2 regions of the Paenibacillus stellifer genome follow, and region 2 is predicted to be linked to the other one. Evidence: riboswitches for the same ligand, from Rfam matches in the RefSeq annotation. Region 2 holds a riboswitch; the other holds the start of a gene.
What was found. Region 2 has a riboswitch for cyclic di-GMP ahead of PSTEL_RS05500 (PA14 domain-containing protein). Riboswitches for the same ligand answer to the same signal wherever they lie in the genome.
Positions count from the first base shown of each region.

Region 1 (7,912 bases), 2.1 Mb from region 2:
GGTCGCTCTTCATCGCTTGGATCACATCGTCCGGGTTCGGCGTTAGCGGATAGATCGGCATGCTCAGCACCATGCACCCGATCTTGAAGTCCGGATTGATTTCATGTCCAATTCTAACAGCCGCCGCGCTCGCCACAAGCTCATGGTGAATGGCCTGGTACAGGTCCTGCTTGCTCAGCTTCTCTTTGGGCGTACCGATGCCGCCGCTCATGAACGGAAACTCCAGAATGGAGTTGATCTCGTTGAAGGTCAGCCAGTATTTCACTTTATGCTTGTAACGGGTAAAAATCGTCTCCGCATACCGCTCGTAAAAGCCCACCAGCTTGCGGTTCACCCAGCCGTCATATTCCCGGGCCAGATGCAGCGGCGTTTCATAATGGGAAATCGTGACCAGCGGCTCGATGCCGTATTTATGGCATTCATCGAACAGATCGTCGTAGAACTGCAGCCCCTTCTCGTTCGGCTCCAGCTCGTCCCCTTTCGGAAAAATCCGCGACCAGGCGATGGACGTCCGGAACACCTTGAAGCCCATCTCCGCGAACAGCTTGATATCTTCCTTATACCGGTGATAAAAATCGATGCCGATCAGCTTCATATTGTCTTCGGTCGGCACATCCGTCGGCGGCGTCTTGACGCCATGAGGACTCACATCCTGGGTAGACCAGCCCTTGCCGTCCTCCTGATACGCCCCTTCCAGCTGATTCGCGGCTACCGCGCCGCCCCAGAGAAATCCTTCCGGAAACTGAAGTTTCATGTTTTTTCCCGCCTTTTTCGTTATGATAAGGATATACCGGCATCCTAAACCTTGGAACGCGTTACATGTCAAGCATTAGATCACGGCAAGGAGACAACCCATGTCCACACTCGATCAAATAGCCAAGCTGTCCGGCTTCTCCAAAGCGACGGTATCCCGGGTGCTCAACGGCTCACGGCATGTAAGTCCGGACACCCGCAAGAAAATACTGGCCATCATGAAGGAACAGGACTATGTACCCAACCGGAACGCCATTTCCCTGTCCAAAGGCCGGACCCAGCAGATCGGCATGATTACGATGAATCTGAACGAGCTGATTCTGCATTTCATGAACGGCTTCGTGGAGAGCGCCGGACGGCACGGGTTCCAGACGATCATTTATACAACCGGAGGAGACAGCCAGAAGGAGCTTCAAGCCCTTGAGGATCTCAAGCGAAAAAGAGTAGACGGCCTGCTCATCCTGACCTCCGTCAGCTCCCCGGGCCTTATTGCCTCTTACCGCAAATACGGGCCTATCGTGTCCTGGCAGCGCATGGACCATCCAGATATCCCGTCGGTCGCCATGAACCAGTTCGAGGGCTATGCCCTCGCCCTTGAACATTTGCTCACGCGAGGATACACCCGCATCGCCAATGCGTTCGGCCGTCCCAGCAGCATCAATACGCAGAGCCGGCGGGAGGCGTACGAGCAGGCAATGGCTGCATACAGCCTCCCTGTAGATGAGCAATGGTACTATTCTTCCATCTACAGCATCGCGGACGGCGAGCGCGTGCTGCGCTCCCTGATGGAGCAGCAGAACCGTCCCGAGGCGATTCTATGCGCGAACGATCTAGTTGCCGCAGGTATAGTAAGCGAAGCTCGCAGACAGGGACTGGGCGTGCCGGAGAATCTGGCGATCGTCGGCTTTGACGATACGGAGCTGGCGAAGACGATGGGCATCACGACCGTGCGGAACCCGGTTGCCGGCCAGGCGGAGAACGCCTTCAGGCTGCTGGCTCCTGCGCTGCTGGGAAAGGCGCTGGCGCTTCAGCCCCTGGCATTCAGCCTTGCCATCCGGGAGACGACCTAGTCTAACGGCCTGCCTTTGGAACGGTTCTTCTAGTTATATAGAACCGTTCTTTGTTTTTCGCTAAAAAATGACAATTTTCGTTCCGATAGTAAATCATGAACCGCTGCAAGACTTTGGCTGTACCGGCTTTCATCCTAGTAGAGGCATACGTACCAATCGCACTTCCCCCTCCTTCGCCCTCAGCCGCAGCGTTAACATAGATGCTGCCCGCCGCTGTTGTCCCATCCTGATACAAGTTGCATGTACCGTCCCACCCATTTGTGACAAAGGCAAACTTGCCGAAAGGCAAGGACGCAAAGCCATAGGGCCTTCTTCGTCTCACACGAGCCGAAGGTGGCAGCCGCGCTGCCGGAAAAAAGAAATGCGAGAAGCTGCGCCCGCCTCAGGGCGCGGTTCCCGGACATTTCGGGGGAAGAGCTTTTTTGAACGAATCCGCTATTTGAATATTGCCACCGTTTGTGAAAGTCATTCCTCCTCCGCCCGTACCGGGCGCCGCGACGCTTACCCGAGCGAAGCGGCGGCGTACAAGGGTATCCAGAACCGGAGGAGAATTAGCATGAGAAATCCGCATCCGCATCAAGATCAGTCCGTCCCCGCTGCATCCGCAGCAACCGCCACGACCACAACCGCGCGTCGGCGCCGTCTCTTGACCAAGGGTATCGCCCTGCTGACGGCGCTTGCTCTTGTGTTGGGCGTCCCATCCCTCCCGCAGCACACCGTGTTCGCCGAGCGGCAGAGCGCCGTTTCCGCCACAAGCACCGGCAACGGCATCGGCTACATTGATAACGGGGAGACCGCAGTCACCGGAGCGACCGGAACAGACGGGGAACCCGCTGTTACCGGGGAGACCGCCGTTACCGGGAAGATTGGAGACAGCGCCGTTACCCAAAGCGTGTACGCCGCTTCGGCGGACAGCCTAGCCGTCCAGCCGGAGGGGCCGCTCTGGACCATCGGCGCCCATGACGGCAGCTCCGCTGAATTTTCCGATTATCGCGCCATGACCGGCAGCTACTCCGCCTATTTGCCTGACGGAAGCGCGCCTAACGACTGGAAGACCTTCCCCAAAGGCATGAAAGCCAGCGTGAACAAGACGCTCTCCATCAGCTACTCGCTGGAAGCCCTACCCGCTTACGGAGCGGAATTCGACGTTCATATTCTGAACGCCTATATTTCTGTGCCCCAAATGGCCGTCTACTCGAACGGCCGTCTCGCGGGCCTGCTGCAAATTGCCGGAACCTCGGGCAGCGGAGCCGCCTATCCCTTCCGCGAGCTGTACCGGCTCTATATCCCTAAAGAGCTGCTGAAGGCCGGCGTCAATGAGCTGAAGCTCGAGGTATACGCCGGCTCCTACGCGACCACGGCAGGCGACGCCAATCTGTGGTACGAGTGGGATGAGCTGTCCTTGACCGCACTCGCCGCCCCGGCGGACGAGCCAATCCACGGGCGCTACATCCATCTGGGGACTGCCATCGCGAACGGCTTCGTTATCGATGACAATGTGACCCGGCTGCTGCCGGACCTGACCCGCTGGCTCGGCATCGCCTACAGCGGCAACATGCTGCGCACCGGCTTCTGGTCGGACACCAAGAGCACCTGGCAGAACGGCATCGTCTCCTACTTGCAGACGATGAAAGATCTGAACCTGCAGCCGATGGTCGGTATTTTCGGCTCCGATTTCATGAACAGTCCGGACATGCTCGCCGGTCATATGACAGACAGCATGAAGACCTATTACCGCCAGTTCATGGCCTCGTACGGCTCATACTTCTCCTATCTCGAAATGGACAACGAACCGGGTGTATTCAGCCACAATCAGGCTTCGATTGTGGAGCTGGCCCAGTTCCTGCAATCCGAGAAGGCGAGCACGCCCTGGCTGAAGATCGTCGCCCCGGGCTGGGCCTACTGGCCGACCAAAGGCACGCCCTACGGATGGGAACGCGATCCCGCGCAGCGGAAGCCGATCGAGGCGCTGTCCGATCTGACGAATGGACACAGCTATTCGCTGTCCGGCCTGGCCCAGGCCCGGGGCGGTGCGCTGAATGAGAATCTGCTCAGCTATGACGGAGGCACCGATGACGGCCTGCCCAAGGAAATGGTTATGACCGAGAGCGGAGCGAATGATCTGCACACCGACCAGAGCAAATTCGGGGCATCGGCCTATAAATACGCAGCCGTCTTCGACCGGGAGATGCGCGCGGACATCGGCTACGCCGACCATATCATGCAGCATACCGCCTTCGACTCATCTTATCCGAACTATGCACTGCTTCTTCGTCCGGCGAACTGGAGCACGCATAAAGCCGCCGACACAATGGCCTGGGCGGCCAATTCCGCCGAAGGCGGCGAGACCCGGCTGCGCACGTTCCGCCGCCTGGCCGCGGCCTATGCCACGCACGGCTCGCCGCTGCCGTACTCGTTCCTTGGCGGCGACGATTCCGCCGGCCGCAAGATCTATGTCCGCGCCGTCGACACGGCCGGACTCGGAACGTCGGCCGTAGGAGCCTCGGCCGACAAGCAGATCGTCAGCGTCGTGAGCTTCGGGCCTGCCGGTACGCCGGCGCGGCATGTGAGCGTGCGCGTGACGCTGCCGGAGAGCGGCACGTACCGGGCTCTGCAGTACCGGGACGGCCAGACGCTTGACGCGGCTTACTCTGTCAGCGACCTGGCCGCGTCCCCTTATCTCGATCTCGACCTGACCGTGGCGGCCGGTGAAGCCGTTCAGCTGTACCTGACTAAGGAGGAGACGCAGGCTCCGCAGAAGCCGGTTCTCGTGAAGGCCGAGATGGCGACCTGGAACACCGCAGTCATCGGCTGGAACGAATCGTCGGACAACGCGGAGACGACCTCGTACCGGGTATATCGGGACGGTGAAGAAATCGCCGTACTGCCTTCTTCGCTGACCAGCTACACCGATACGACGATCAGCTATGACCGGACTTATTCGTATACCGTCAAGGCAGGCGACGATTCCGGCAATCTCTCGCCAGCGAGCGATCCGCTGCAGCTCACCGTGCCGGACATGCCGGTTACGCCGGGCGGACCGCTCTATGAGACAGAGAAAGCTCAGCTTGGCGGCATCGCCAAAACGACGCCGGACTCCTACGCCTCAGGTGGCGCCTATGTCCGGGACATGCATGCCAGCGGCTCCAGCGTCAGCGTCATCAACATTATGCCGGGCGCCGGGAGCTACACCCTGCGCGTCGGCTACGCCACCTCGGCGGATGCCACGCTGAATCTGTATGTGAACGGCCAAATGATCCGGAAGCTGACGTTCGTCTCGACCGGCAAAGCCTCAGGAGCTGGCGCCTACAAGAGCATCTCGACCGACATTGCGCTTGCAGACGGCCCGAACACCGTCATACTGCGGCATGACGGCGGCAATACCGGCGGCGTCAATCTCGACTTTATGGAGATCACACCTACACAGACCTCACAGACAGACCCGGGCTGGAACGATTATGCCTTCAACGACATCGGAATCTACTACTCGCCCGGCATCACTACCAATGACAACGGCAGCTGGAACGAGACCGAATCGCCATCCGAGACCGCTACCTTCACCTTCACGGGAACGGGCGTCCGCTGGCTGGCCAATGTCCAGAGCAACATGGGCTTGGCGAGCGTGTACATTGACGATATTCTTCAAGAGACGGTCGATCTTACCGCCGCCAATCTCGAAGGCTACAACAAGGTCGTATTTGAGAAAACGGGCCTGGCGGATGGCAGCCACACCCTCAAAATCGTCACCCTGAACGGCAAAATCACCTTCAATAAATACAGCATCAACGGCCCGGAGCAGAGTCTGCAACAGGCGGAATAGCACAGCGCCGCAATCCGCTTCTTAACATTTGGGTTTATGAATGGCAGCAGCCCCAGAGCCGGTACTTACCGGAGCTGGGGCTGCGCTTGTAGCGATTGATATGCGGCTTTCATGCCGCGCTGCAGGAGGGTAAACGACTGGTGAGATTGCCGCAGCACATTCTGTTATTTGACAATGAGAGACCAGCCAAGAACCTTCTTGACCGGCCTCTTCATCAACGTGTAATTCCATACAATATGCATAATTTGAAACAATGGACGTCCTTAAATTGGAAAATTAACCTGAGCTTTCGTCCCTCGTCTCTTCCCCGTGCCACAGCTTCCGGAAGCTTTCGCTGCTGTCCAGCAGCTCCTCCGCCGTTCCCTGCGCTTCGATCTCTCCATCCGCCAGCACGATCACATGGTCCGCCCGGTTGAATGCCGCCTTGCGGTGGGAGACGACGAGGCAGGCCGTGTTGCCCCGGATGAGGGATAATCTCTCCCACAGCCGCCGCTCCGTCTCGACATCCAGCGCGCTGGACAGATCGTCGAACACGTACAGCTGCGCCTCGCGCACCAGCATCCGGGCGGCAGCCGTCCGCTGGGCCTGGCCGCCGGACAGCTTCACGCCGCGCGGTCCGACCATGGTATCGAGGCCGTTCTGCAGATGCGGAACGTCCTCCTCCATCACGGCGGCGTGAATCACCTGCGTGAGGCGCCCCGGCTGCTCGGGATTCCCGAGCAGGATGTTGTTCCGCAGCGTGTCGCTGTACAGCCGCGGAATCTGCGCGGTGTAGGCGCTCTGCGGCGGAACGAAGAAATCGGCGGGGCTGTCTACCCGCCGGCCGTTCCAGCGGATGTCGCCTGCATCCGCCGTGAGAAGACCGAGCAGCGTCCGCACGAGCGTCGTCTTGCCGCTGCCGATCATCCCGGTGATGACCGTGAAGGAGCCGCGGCGGAGGTCCAGGTCGATGTTCCGGATGCCCCGTCCGGTTTCGGGATAGCGGTATGTCAGTCCGCGGACGGACAGCTCCGTAAGCGGCGGGGCTTGCGCAGGGAGCGCCTCGGCCGGACTGGCGGCGGGATGCTCACCGCCGCCAGGTCCTCCCGCGACGGTTCTCTGCGGCGGGAACTCGTCGTCTCCATCCGGATCGCTTACATTTGCAGATCCGCGTTCGCCGCCCCCGGAATCGCCGACTACATAGGCGGTTTCGACCGGACCGCCTCCTCCTCTCTGGCCGCCTACATAGGCAGTCTCGACCGAACTGCCACCGTCTCTCTGGCCGCTTACATAGGCGGTCTCGACCGGACCGCCTCTTGCTGGCCGGCCCCCTCCGCCCTCGCTTTCGCGGCTGCGGGCTTTGCGCTTCCGTTCGATGCCGATTTCATTCGGCTCTGTCAGCAGCGTCGCCGGCGCGCCCTGAAGCATATTCTTGATCCGCTCGAAGCTGACGCCGAGCTGTTTATAGTAGGTCATGAAATTGCCTACATTGGAAATCAGCGTCGTTACGAAGGTCAAATAGTAGACGAACAGCGACAGATCGCCGACCGTGAAGCCGCCGCTGCGCATTTTGTACCCGGCCAGCACGAGAATAAGGCCGGTTCCCAGGTTGACGGAGTTCGTGAAAATCGACGACAGCGTCTCCGTCAGCAGCTTGTCCTTGACCATCGATTGGCGGCGCCGCTCGCTGAGGGAGACGAAGCGCTCCACGATCCGCTTCTCGGCGCCCGCCACCTGAATGGCCTGCACATTGGCGAACATCTCGCTGATCGCTCCCGTTACCTTGGCCGTCGATTCACGGCTGGCCGCCCGGTATTTCTGGATACGGGCGGTGGCGATTTGCGCGGCGGTAACAACCAGGATCAGCGGAACGAATACGAGCACGGTCAGCTGCAGATCGATCGAGACGAGAATCCAGCTCGCAGCGATGACGAAGCCGACGAGACCGAGTGTGTCAACAGACCAGCTGGTCGCTTCCTCCGCCTGCTCCACATCGTCCCGGAAATTGCTGATCGCCTCGCCCGGCGAACACGGAATGGCTCTGGCGCCCGGCTCCTTCAGCACATGGCCCAGCATGTTCCGTCGCAACAATGTCGTGACCCGGTAGCGGAAATTCACGTCGGTCATGAATCCGGCGTAGATCAGCGCGATCCGTCCGAGCGCGGCAGCGACAAGCAGCGCGGCGATGCCCCATACCCCATAAGGGAAGGAGTACGTCCCTTCCAGGTGATCGAAGAACGCCTTCGTCAGCAATCCGGGCACGAGCGGAGCCATATGAATCAGCGACCAG
Region 1 is NZ_CP009286.1:4,719,221-4,727,132, forward strand. It holds gene PSTEL_RS21765 (glycoside hydrolase family 1 protein) at 1-754, opposite strand, end outside; gene PSTEL_RS21770 (LacI family DNA-binding transcriptional regulator) at 855-1,823, shown strand; cyclic di-GMP riboswitch class I at 2,082-2,176, shown strand; gene PSTEL_RS26490 (polysaccharide lyase family protein) at 2,380-5,643, shown strand; gene PSTEL_RS21785 (ABC transporter ATP-binding protein) at 5,920-7,912, opposite strand, start outside.
Region 1: it holds a riboswitch for cyclic di-GMP, as region 2 does, so the genes downstream of both, PSTEL_RS26490 (polysaccharide lyase family protein) here and PSTEL_RS05500 (PA14 domain-containing protein) in region 2, are expected to answer to the same signal.

Region 2 (7,912 bases):
TAAATTGACCATTTTGAGGGAGGTTACTTGTTATGAAACTGGTACTCTTGTCTGGCGGTTCGGGAAAACGTCTCTGGCCTTTGTCCAACGATTCCCGCTCGAAGCAGTTCTTGAAAGTGCTTGAAGGTCCATCGGGTGAATCGGAATCCATGGTTCAGCGGGTATGGCGGCAGCTGGGAGAAGCCGGTCTTGCCGATTCCTCCTATCTGGCGACAGGCCGCGGGCAGGTGGAGATGATCCAGAGCCAGCTCGGCGGCAGTGTGAATATCATCGTGGAGCCGGAGCGGCGCGATACCTTCCCGGCCATCGCACTCACAGCGGTCTACCTCTATTCGGTGGAAGGCGTGCTTCCCAACGAGACGGTCGCCATTCTGCCGGTCGATCCTTATGTGGAAGGCACTTTCTTTGACGCCGTGTCCCAGTTGGGGGATGTGCTGGACGAAACCGGAGCGAATCTGGCGCTGATCGGCGTTGTGCCTGAACTTGCCTCGGAGAAATACGGCTACATCATTCCGGACGGGGAAGCATCGGAGGGCGGTGCCAGACAGGTGAAAGGCTTCCAGGAGAAGCCGGACCGCAGCCGCGCCGAACAGCTCATCGCCCAGGGAGCCTTGTGGAACTGCGGCGTCTTCGCTTTCAAGCTGGGCTACTTGCTGGATATTCTCCAGCAGAAGGGGCTTCCGCTGTCCTATGACGAGATGCAGAAGCAGTATAAGCTGCTCTCCTCTATCAGCTTCGATTACGAGGTCGTGGAGCGTGAGGAGAATATCGTTGTCCATTCGTATGACGGCTTCTGGAAAGACCTGGGTACCTGGAATACACTAACCGAGGAGATGGCGACCAACAAGCTTGGACGCGGTCTGCTGACCGAGGACGCTTCGTCCAGCTGCCTGGTGAACGAACTGGATATTCCGATCACTGTAATCGGAGCCCAGGACATTATCGTCGCAGCCAGTCCGGACGGCATTCTGGTCACTACGAAATCGGAAAGTCCGCGCATCAAGGAAGTGCTGAAAGGCACGGAGCAGCGGCCGATGTACGAAGAGCGGCGCTGGGGGCATTACCGCGTTATCGATTACGTAAAATACGAAGAGGGCAACGAGGCGCTGACCAAGCGGATTTATATCGCGGAAGGCAAGAACATCAGCTACCAGTACCATCTGAAGCGCTGCGAAATCTGGACGTTCATCAGCGGTGAGGCGAGCATTATTCTTAATGAAAAAATGCACAACGTGAAGGCTGGCGATGTGGTGCGCATTCCGGCCGGCACGAAGCATAGCATTCTGGCTCTGACCGATGTGGAATTTATTGAGGTGCAGACCGGCTCGGAACTGGTAGAAGAGGATAACATCCGGATTACGCTGGACTGGAAGGACATCGAGCTGCAGCAGTTTATTTCATAAAAATGAATCCGCCTTGAGGCGGAGAAGCTTCTTGTACAAAAGTAATATAATACCCAAAATTAAAAGATTTCAAACAGGACTTTCGACTTATTTCTTGCTCTTTCGCGCAATAAACCTTTATTAATAACGGAATAGCGTCGATATGTACGGTAGAAGGTGAATCCTTCCAATACGACAAAGGCAAACCTATCGCGAGGTAGGGACGCAAAGCCAAGGGCCTCTCTGAGGCAGCCTGGTTACCGAAAGGAAGATGAAATTGAAAACCCACCGCACGTATCGACTGTTCTGCATGCTGTTGTCCTTTAGTTTGATTTTGACATTTATCCCCGATCTTGGCGGACGCTACGCGTCCACGGCTTCGGCGGCTTCTGCGGAAGGCGTTCCGGTTAACCCGGATGCTTCGCCACAGGCGGTCAAATTGCTGAATTATCTCTACTCGATCTCCGGCAAGGGCATCATCACCGGTCAGCACGACTACTTCGAAAGCCCGGATGAATTCAGTAACAAGCTTCAGGCAACAAGCGGCAAATATGCGGCTCTCCATGGCTATGAGATGGGCGCGATCGGCGGCCAGAGCGACTCGGCTGTAGCGGCTCAACGTAAAAATATCGTATGGAGCGCAACGAACTGGTATAAAGCGGGTGGAATCGTCGCCATGACTTTCCACGAGAATCTGCCGGGTACGACTTATGAATGGAGCAATGTTCAGAAGAGCATCTCCCAGGCGGAATTCAATAAATATGTAACGCCCGGAACATCGCAGTACAACAGCCTGATCACGGAGCTTGACAAGGTAGCCGTATCGCTGAAATCGCTGCGGGACGCCGGAGTTCCCATCCTGTGGCGCCCTTATCATGAAATGAACGGCGGCTGGTTCTGGTGGGGACAGAAGTCCAATTTTACCGCTCTTTGGAATATTATGTATGACCGTTTCACGAACTATCACAAGCTGAACAACCTGTTGTGGGTATGGAGCCCGAATGCTCCCGGTCAATGGTCCGATCCTTATGACAAGACCTATCCGGGTGCCGACAAAGTGGATGTTCTCGCTGCGGATATCTATAGCAATGATTATAAGCAGAGCCATTATGACAGCCTGCTCAGTCTGGCAGCCGGCAAGCCGATTGCGATCGGCGAGAACGGCGAGATGCCCGATCCGTCGAAGGTTCTCCCGAATCAGAGCAAATGGGTCTTTATGATGAACTGGGGCAAAATGCTCTATGACAACAACAGTACGACTACAATTAAGAACTTTATGAGCAGCAGTCTTACTCTGAGCCGGGATGAGGTTATTTCCGGGATGGCGGCGATGACTTCAACGCCGACACCAACACCAAGTCCGACGCCAACGCCATCGCCAAGTCCGACGCCGACACCATCGCCAAGCCCGACACCAACACCGACTCCAGTGAGTGATACTCCCGTCACCGTTCCGTTCCCTCCTCTTGAGGAGAATGGTTCCGAGCCGGGGTCAGGAATAGCTGTCAACGGTCTGACCGGTGAATATTTCAACAATCTTCAACTGAGTGGAACGCCGGCCCTTGAACAAAATGCCTCCCAGGTCAATTTCAACTGGGGAGCGGGATCGCCAGGGACAGGAGTGAATACCGACGGCTTCTCGGTACGCTGGAGCGGAAAGATCAAGCCGAACTACAGCGAGAATTACTCCTTCTATACAACATCCGATGACGGCATCCGCGTGATGATCAACGGGGTGTGGGTGATTTACAGCTGGTCCAATCAGAGCGGGATCGAACGGAAAGGCAGAATCGACCTGGAAGCCGGCAAGCTGTATGATATTAAAGTCGAATATTACGATAACACGGGAAATGCCAATGCCCGCCTGATGTGGGAGAGCCCGAGCCAAGCCAAGGAGACCGTGCCGTCATCCGCATTCTTTCTACCGGGAACGTTGACTGAATCGGCATCGTCGCCTAGCCCAACGCCGACACCTACTCCAACACCTACTCCAACGCCAGCACCGACGCCGACGCCTACGCCAACGCCGACACCAACACCAACACCGGAGCCTACGCCAACGCCGACTCCAGTGCTAATCCAAGCGCCGGTCCTGAATATTACGGACGGCCAGACTACGGACTCGATAGAGCCAAATGCAAGCCAGCCTGTTAGCGGGCTGCTGGGCGAATACTTTAACAATCTTCAACTGAGCGGAACGCCGGCTCTTGAACAGAATGCCTCCCAGGTCAATTTCAACTGGGGAGCGGGATCGCCAGGAACAGGAGTGAATACCGATGGTTTCGCGGTACGCTGGAGCGGAAAGATCAAGCCGAACTACAGCGAGAACTACTCCTTCTACACAACATCCGATGACGGCATCCGCGTGATGGTCAACGGGGTGTGGGTAATCTACAGCTGGGCTAATCAGAGCGGCATCGAGCGAAAAGGCAGAATCGACCTGGAAGCCGGCAAGCTGTATGATATTAAAATTGAATATTACGATAATACGGGAAGCGCCAATGCCCGCCTGATGTGGGAGAGCCCGAGCCAAGCCAAGGAAATAGTGCCCGCATCCGCATTCTTCCTTCCCGATTCGCTCTAAATATATTGCTGTCTGGCATATCCTTGCACGGCAGCCGATACTTCAACCTTATAACGAATTCGTTCATTCGAGCCTTGCCGGGCCCTGCTTGTTCTATAGCAGGGCCTCTGAACTATCAACGGCTGTTGATGGGACAGACCGGGATTTTGATGAGAACCTTCCGGTGGCAGATATGCTAAGAAAGGAAGATCACATTGAACATTCCCCGCAAGTATCGAATAATTGCTGCCGTGCTATGTCTATTTTTGCTTGCATCCCTGCGTCCCTGGAGTTCCGGCGACAATCTGGAGGAGACGGTGACGAGAGAAATGGATTCGCTTCAATCTGCGCCTACATCCGGGGTGACAACAGGCACGATCACGAGAACTGCGCAATCTCCCGTTAATCCGAATGCCACCCAGGAAGCCCGGGAGCTGCTTCAGTACCTGTATGACCAGAGCGGCAAGGGACTGATCTCGGGCCAGCATGATTATTTGGAGGCTCCGGACGATCAGATGAACAAGCTGAAGAAGCTTACAGGCCAATATGCGATCCTCCACGGATATGAGCTCGGCCCCATAAGCGGCCAGAGTGCAGACATGATCAATAAGCAGCGCCAGGGTGTAGTCCAGAGCGCCATTAATTGGTATAAAGGCGGCGGAATCGTCGCCATGACATTCCATGAGTATCTTCCCGGCACCTCTCCCGACTGGTCCAATGTCTCCAAATGGATCAGCCAGGATCAGTTTAACGCCTATGTTACGCCCGGAACTGCCGAGTATAATCAGCTCATAGCGGATCTGGACCAAGTGGCGGTATATTTAAAAATGCTCCAGGACGCCGGCGTTCCTGTGCTGTGGCGGCCTTACCACGAAATGAACGGCGGCTGGTTCTGGTGGGGGCAAAAAAATAATTTTTCTGCGCTCTGGGATATCATGTACGACCGTTTTGTGGGTAAACATAAATTAAACAACTTGATATGGGTATGGAATCCCAATGTGCCCAACAGCAACTCGGGGCCTTATGGGGATTACTATCCGGGAGCGGATAAAGTCGATGTACTGGCGGCCGACATCTATGACAACGATTATCAGCAGTCCTATTATGACAAGCTGCTCAAGCTAGCGGACGGCAAACCGATTGCCATTGGAGAAAGCGGCGAGCTGCCGGACCCGCAGCAGTTGGCCAAGACGCAAAGCCAATGGGTCTACGTGATGACCTGGGGGAAGATGCTGACCGAGAATAACAGCACACAGAAGATCAGCAGCTTCATGAAGTCGGGCTACACGCTGTCGAGAGAGGACTTCGTCAAGGTTAAGCAAGGGAGCACCAGCACGGGCAAGAGCAATATCAGCAATAATATCAGCAGTGGGAGCAGCGGCGGCACTAACGGTCTCAAGGGCGAATATTTCAATAACCGCTTCCTGGAGGGGGACCCCGTCTATACACGGACGGACGGACCGATCAATTTTGCCTGGAAGAAAGGTTCACCGGTTAAAGAACTGCCGGATGACTATTTCTCTGTCCTATGGACAGGGCGAATCAAAGCTCCGGCAACGGGGACCTACACGTTCAAGCTGGTGGCGGATGACGGCGTACGCTTGTGGATCGACGGCAAGCCGATCATCAAGAGCTGGGTTCTGCAGAACGACGTCGTCCGGACGGCTACCGTGAAACTCAAGGGAAACACGTATCATGCCATTCGGGTGGAATACTTCGAGAGCAAAGGAAAGGCTAATGTCAAGCTGCTCTGGAAAGTTCCGGGTGGGCAGGAGGAAGTTATTCCAAAGAAGGCGCTGTTTCTCCCCGAGTAACGGGGCTTCTTATGTAACCGGGCTCCAGACTTCCTATTGAAAGTGAGGACAGTGAATGAGAGAATCGAAACCAAGTCGACCTTTATCCGAACTTCTCAAGTTTTCAGGACTAATCATCTTATTTCTGCTGTCCGTGTCATTTCTGGGGAAAAATGAAGCAACGGAAAACGAAACCGGCTCCGCAGTCAACGACAGTGCCTATGATGTTTCCGAAGCCAATGTAATCTGGAAGCTGGGCGCACAGAACGATTCGGCGGAAGAATTCTCTGCCAAGACATTCACTACGTCAGCCAAAGAGTCAGTCAGCCTTAACGCGAAGACACTAAGCGCGTCGCAGCTGAAGCAGCTGCCCTCGGGCCTTAATGGCAAATCCAATCCGGAACTGACGATCACCTATAATCTGAGCAAAATCCCGCAGAATGGCGTCCTCTTCACGGTTCGCATCCTGGATGCCAACCAGTCGGTTCCCCAACTGGCGGTCTTCTCCAACCGCGAGCTGTCGGGCATCATTCAGATAGCGGGTGTAGGAGGGACGGGAGTCGAGTACTCGTTCAGGAAGACCTATGAGTTGTACATTCCGAAGGAGCAGTTGAAGACCGGGGAGAATACCCTCAGGCTGCTGGCGGCCCGTTCCGAATATGCCTCAAGCGAAGAGGATCAGTATACCCGGTGGACCTGGGATGAGCTTAGTCTGGCCTCCCTGAGTTCGCCAATCAAGGAGCCTATTCACGGCAATTATGTTAACACCGGAACCATGCTGGCCAACAAGCAGTTTTATTACGACACAGGCGCTACCGCTCATCTGCCATACATAATGAAGTGGCTAGGTGTGGCATACAGCGGCAATATCATGCGTACAGGCGGTCCCAGCAATGTCGGCAATTCCAATTCCGATATGGAGAATTATTACAAGACGCTCGCGGAATACAATATGCAGGCCGTTGCGCTGTATCTGTACACCGGAGACATCAAGCTGAACCCGGATGGCAGCCTTCCGGACAGTGCCAAGAAGAAGCTTACCGATTACTTCAAGAAGTACGGTTCTTACATCCAGTATGCCGAAGTTGACAACGAGCCGGGGCTGTTCAACCGCTCCAAGGCCGTCAATCTGGCGGTGGCCAAATGGCTTAATACGGAAGGCAAGAAGATCGCCCCGCATCTTCTGACCGTTGCACCGGGCTGGGCCTATGCGGCTGAATATAAAATCCGCCGCTGCGGGAACCAGACGGGAACCGTCCAGCAGTGCGGGAGCCCGGACGGCTGGGAGCGCGATCCCGCCCAGCGGCTTGAACTGGAGAACATCACCGATCTGACGAACGGCCATTCATACGGCGGATCATTCGCCGCCAAAGACGGAGGAAGCTTCACCGAGAATTTGAAGACTTTCCGCGGAGCCGAAGACGGGCTGCCCAAGAAAATGCTGGTGACCGAGTTCGGCACCTCGGATGCGCATACGGATGATTGGCATTACGGGGCGAAGGAATCGACTGCCGCCATTTTTGACCGGATCATGAGAGCTCATATCGGATATGCGGATATGTTCGTGCAGCATGCCGCTTTCTTCTACAATTACAGCCTGTTTCAATTTAAGGACATCAATCTGAGAACTCATGATCCGGCTAAGACGGAGATTTATTATACGAAGCAGGACGAGGATTCCCGTGTTAGCATTATGCGCCGGTTGAGCACGGCCTATGCCACGCATGGAGCGCCGCTCACCTATAACCTGCTCAACAAAGACGAACTGGCCGATAAAATGGTCTATATCCGTCCGGTAGATACTTCCAAGCTGGAGCCTTTGCCCGGCTCGGGAGCGACCTCGAACAAGGTGCTGGTCAATCTCGTGAATTTCGAGAACACGACGCAGAAGGTTAGTGTGAAGGTGACGATGCCGAAGCAGACGGTATATGAAGGAGAACGCTTTGGCAACGGGGACACGTATGAAGAAGCCCGCAGCTACGTGACCGGCCTCAAGGCATCGCCCGAGCTGACCTTTACCGAGACGCTTGCACCTGGTGAAGCAGTCCAATATATTCTTCAGCCCTCCACGGAGGTAGGCGACAAGGCGCCGGACAATCTGACTGCGACTGCGATCAGAGGAACCGCTGTACGCTTGAACTGGCATGAAGCCCCCGGCACAAGCTATGATGTGC
Region 2 is NZ_CP009286.1:1,199,140-1,207,051, forward strand. It holds gene PSTEL_RS05495 (sugar phosphate nucleotidyltransferase) at 33-1,403, shown strand; cyclic di-GMP riboswitch class I at 1,573-1,647, shown strand; gene PSTEL_RS05500 (PA14 domain-containing protein) at 1,654-3,966, shown strand; gene PSTEL_RS05505 (glycosyl hydrolase) at 4,161-5,759, shown strand; gene PSTEL_RS05510 (discoidin domain-containing protein) at 5,815-7,912, shown strand, end outside.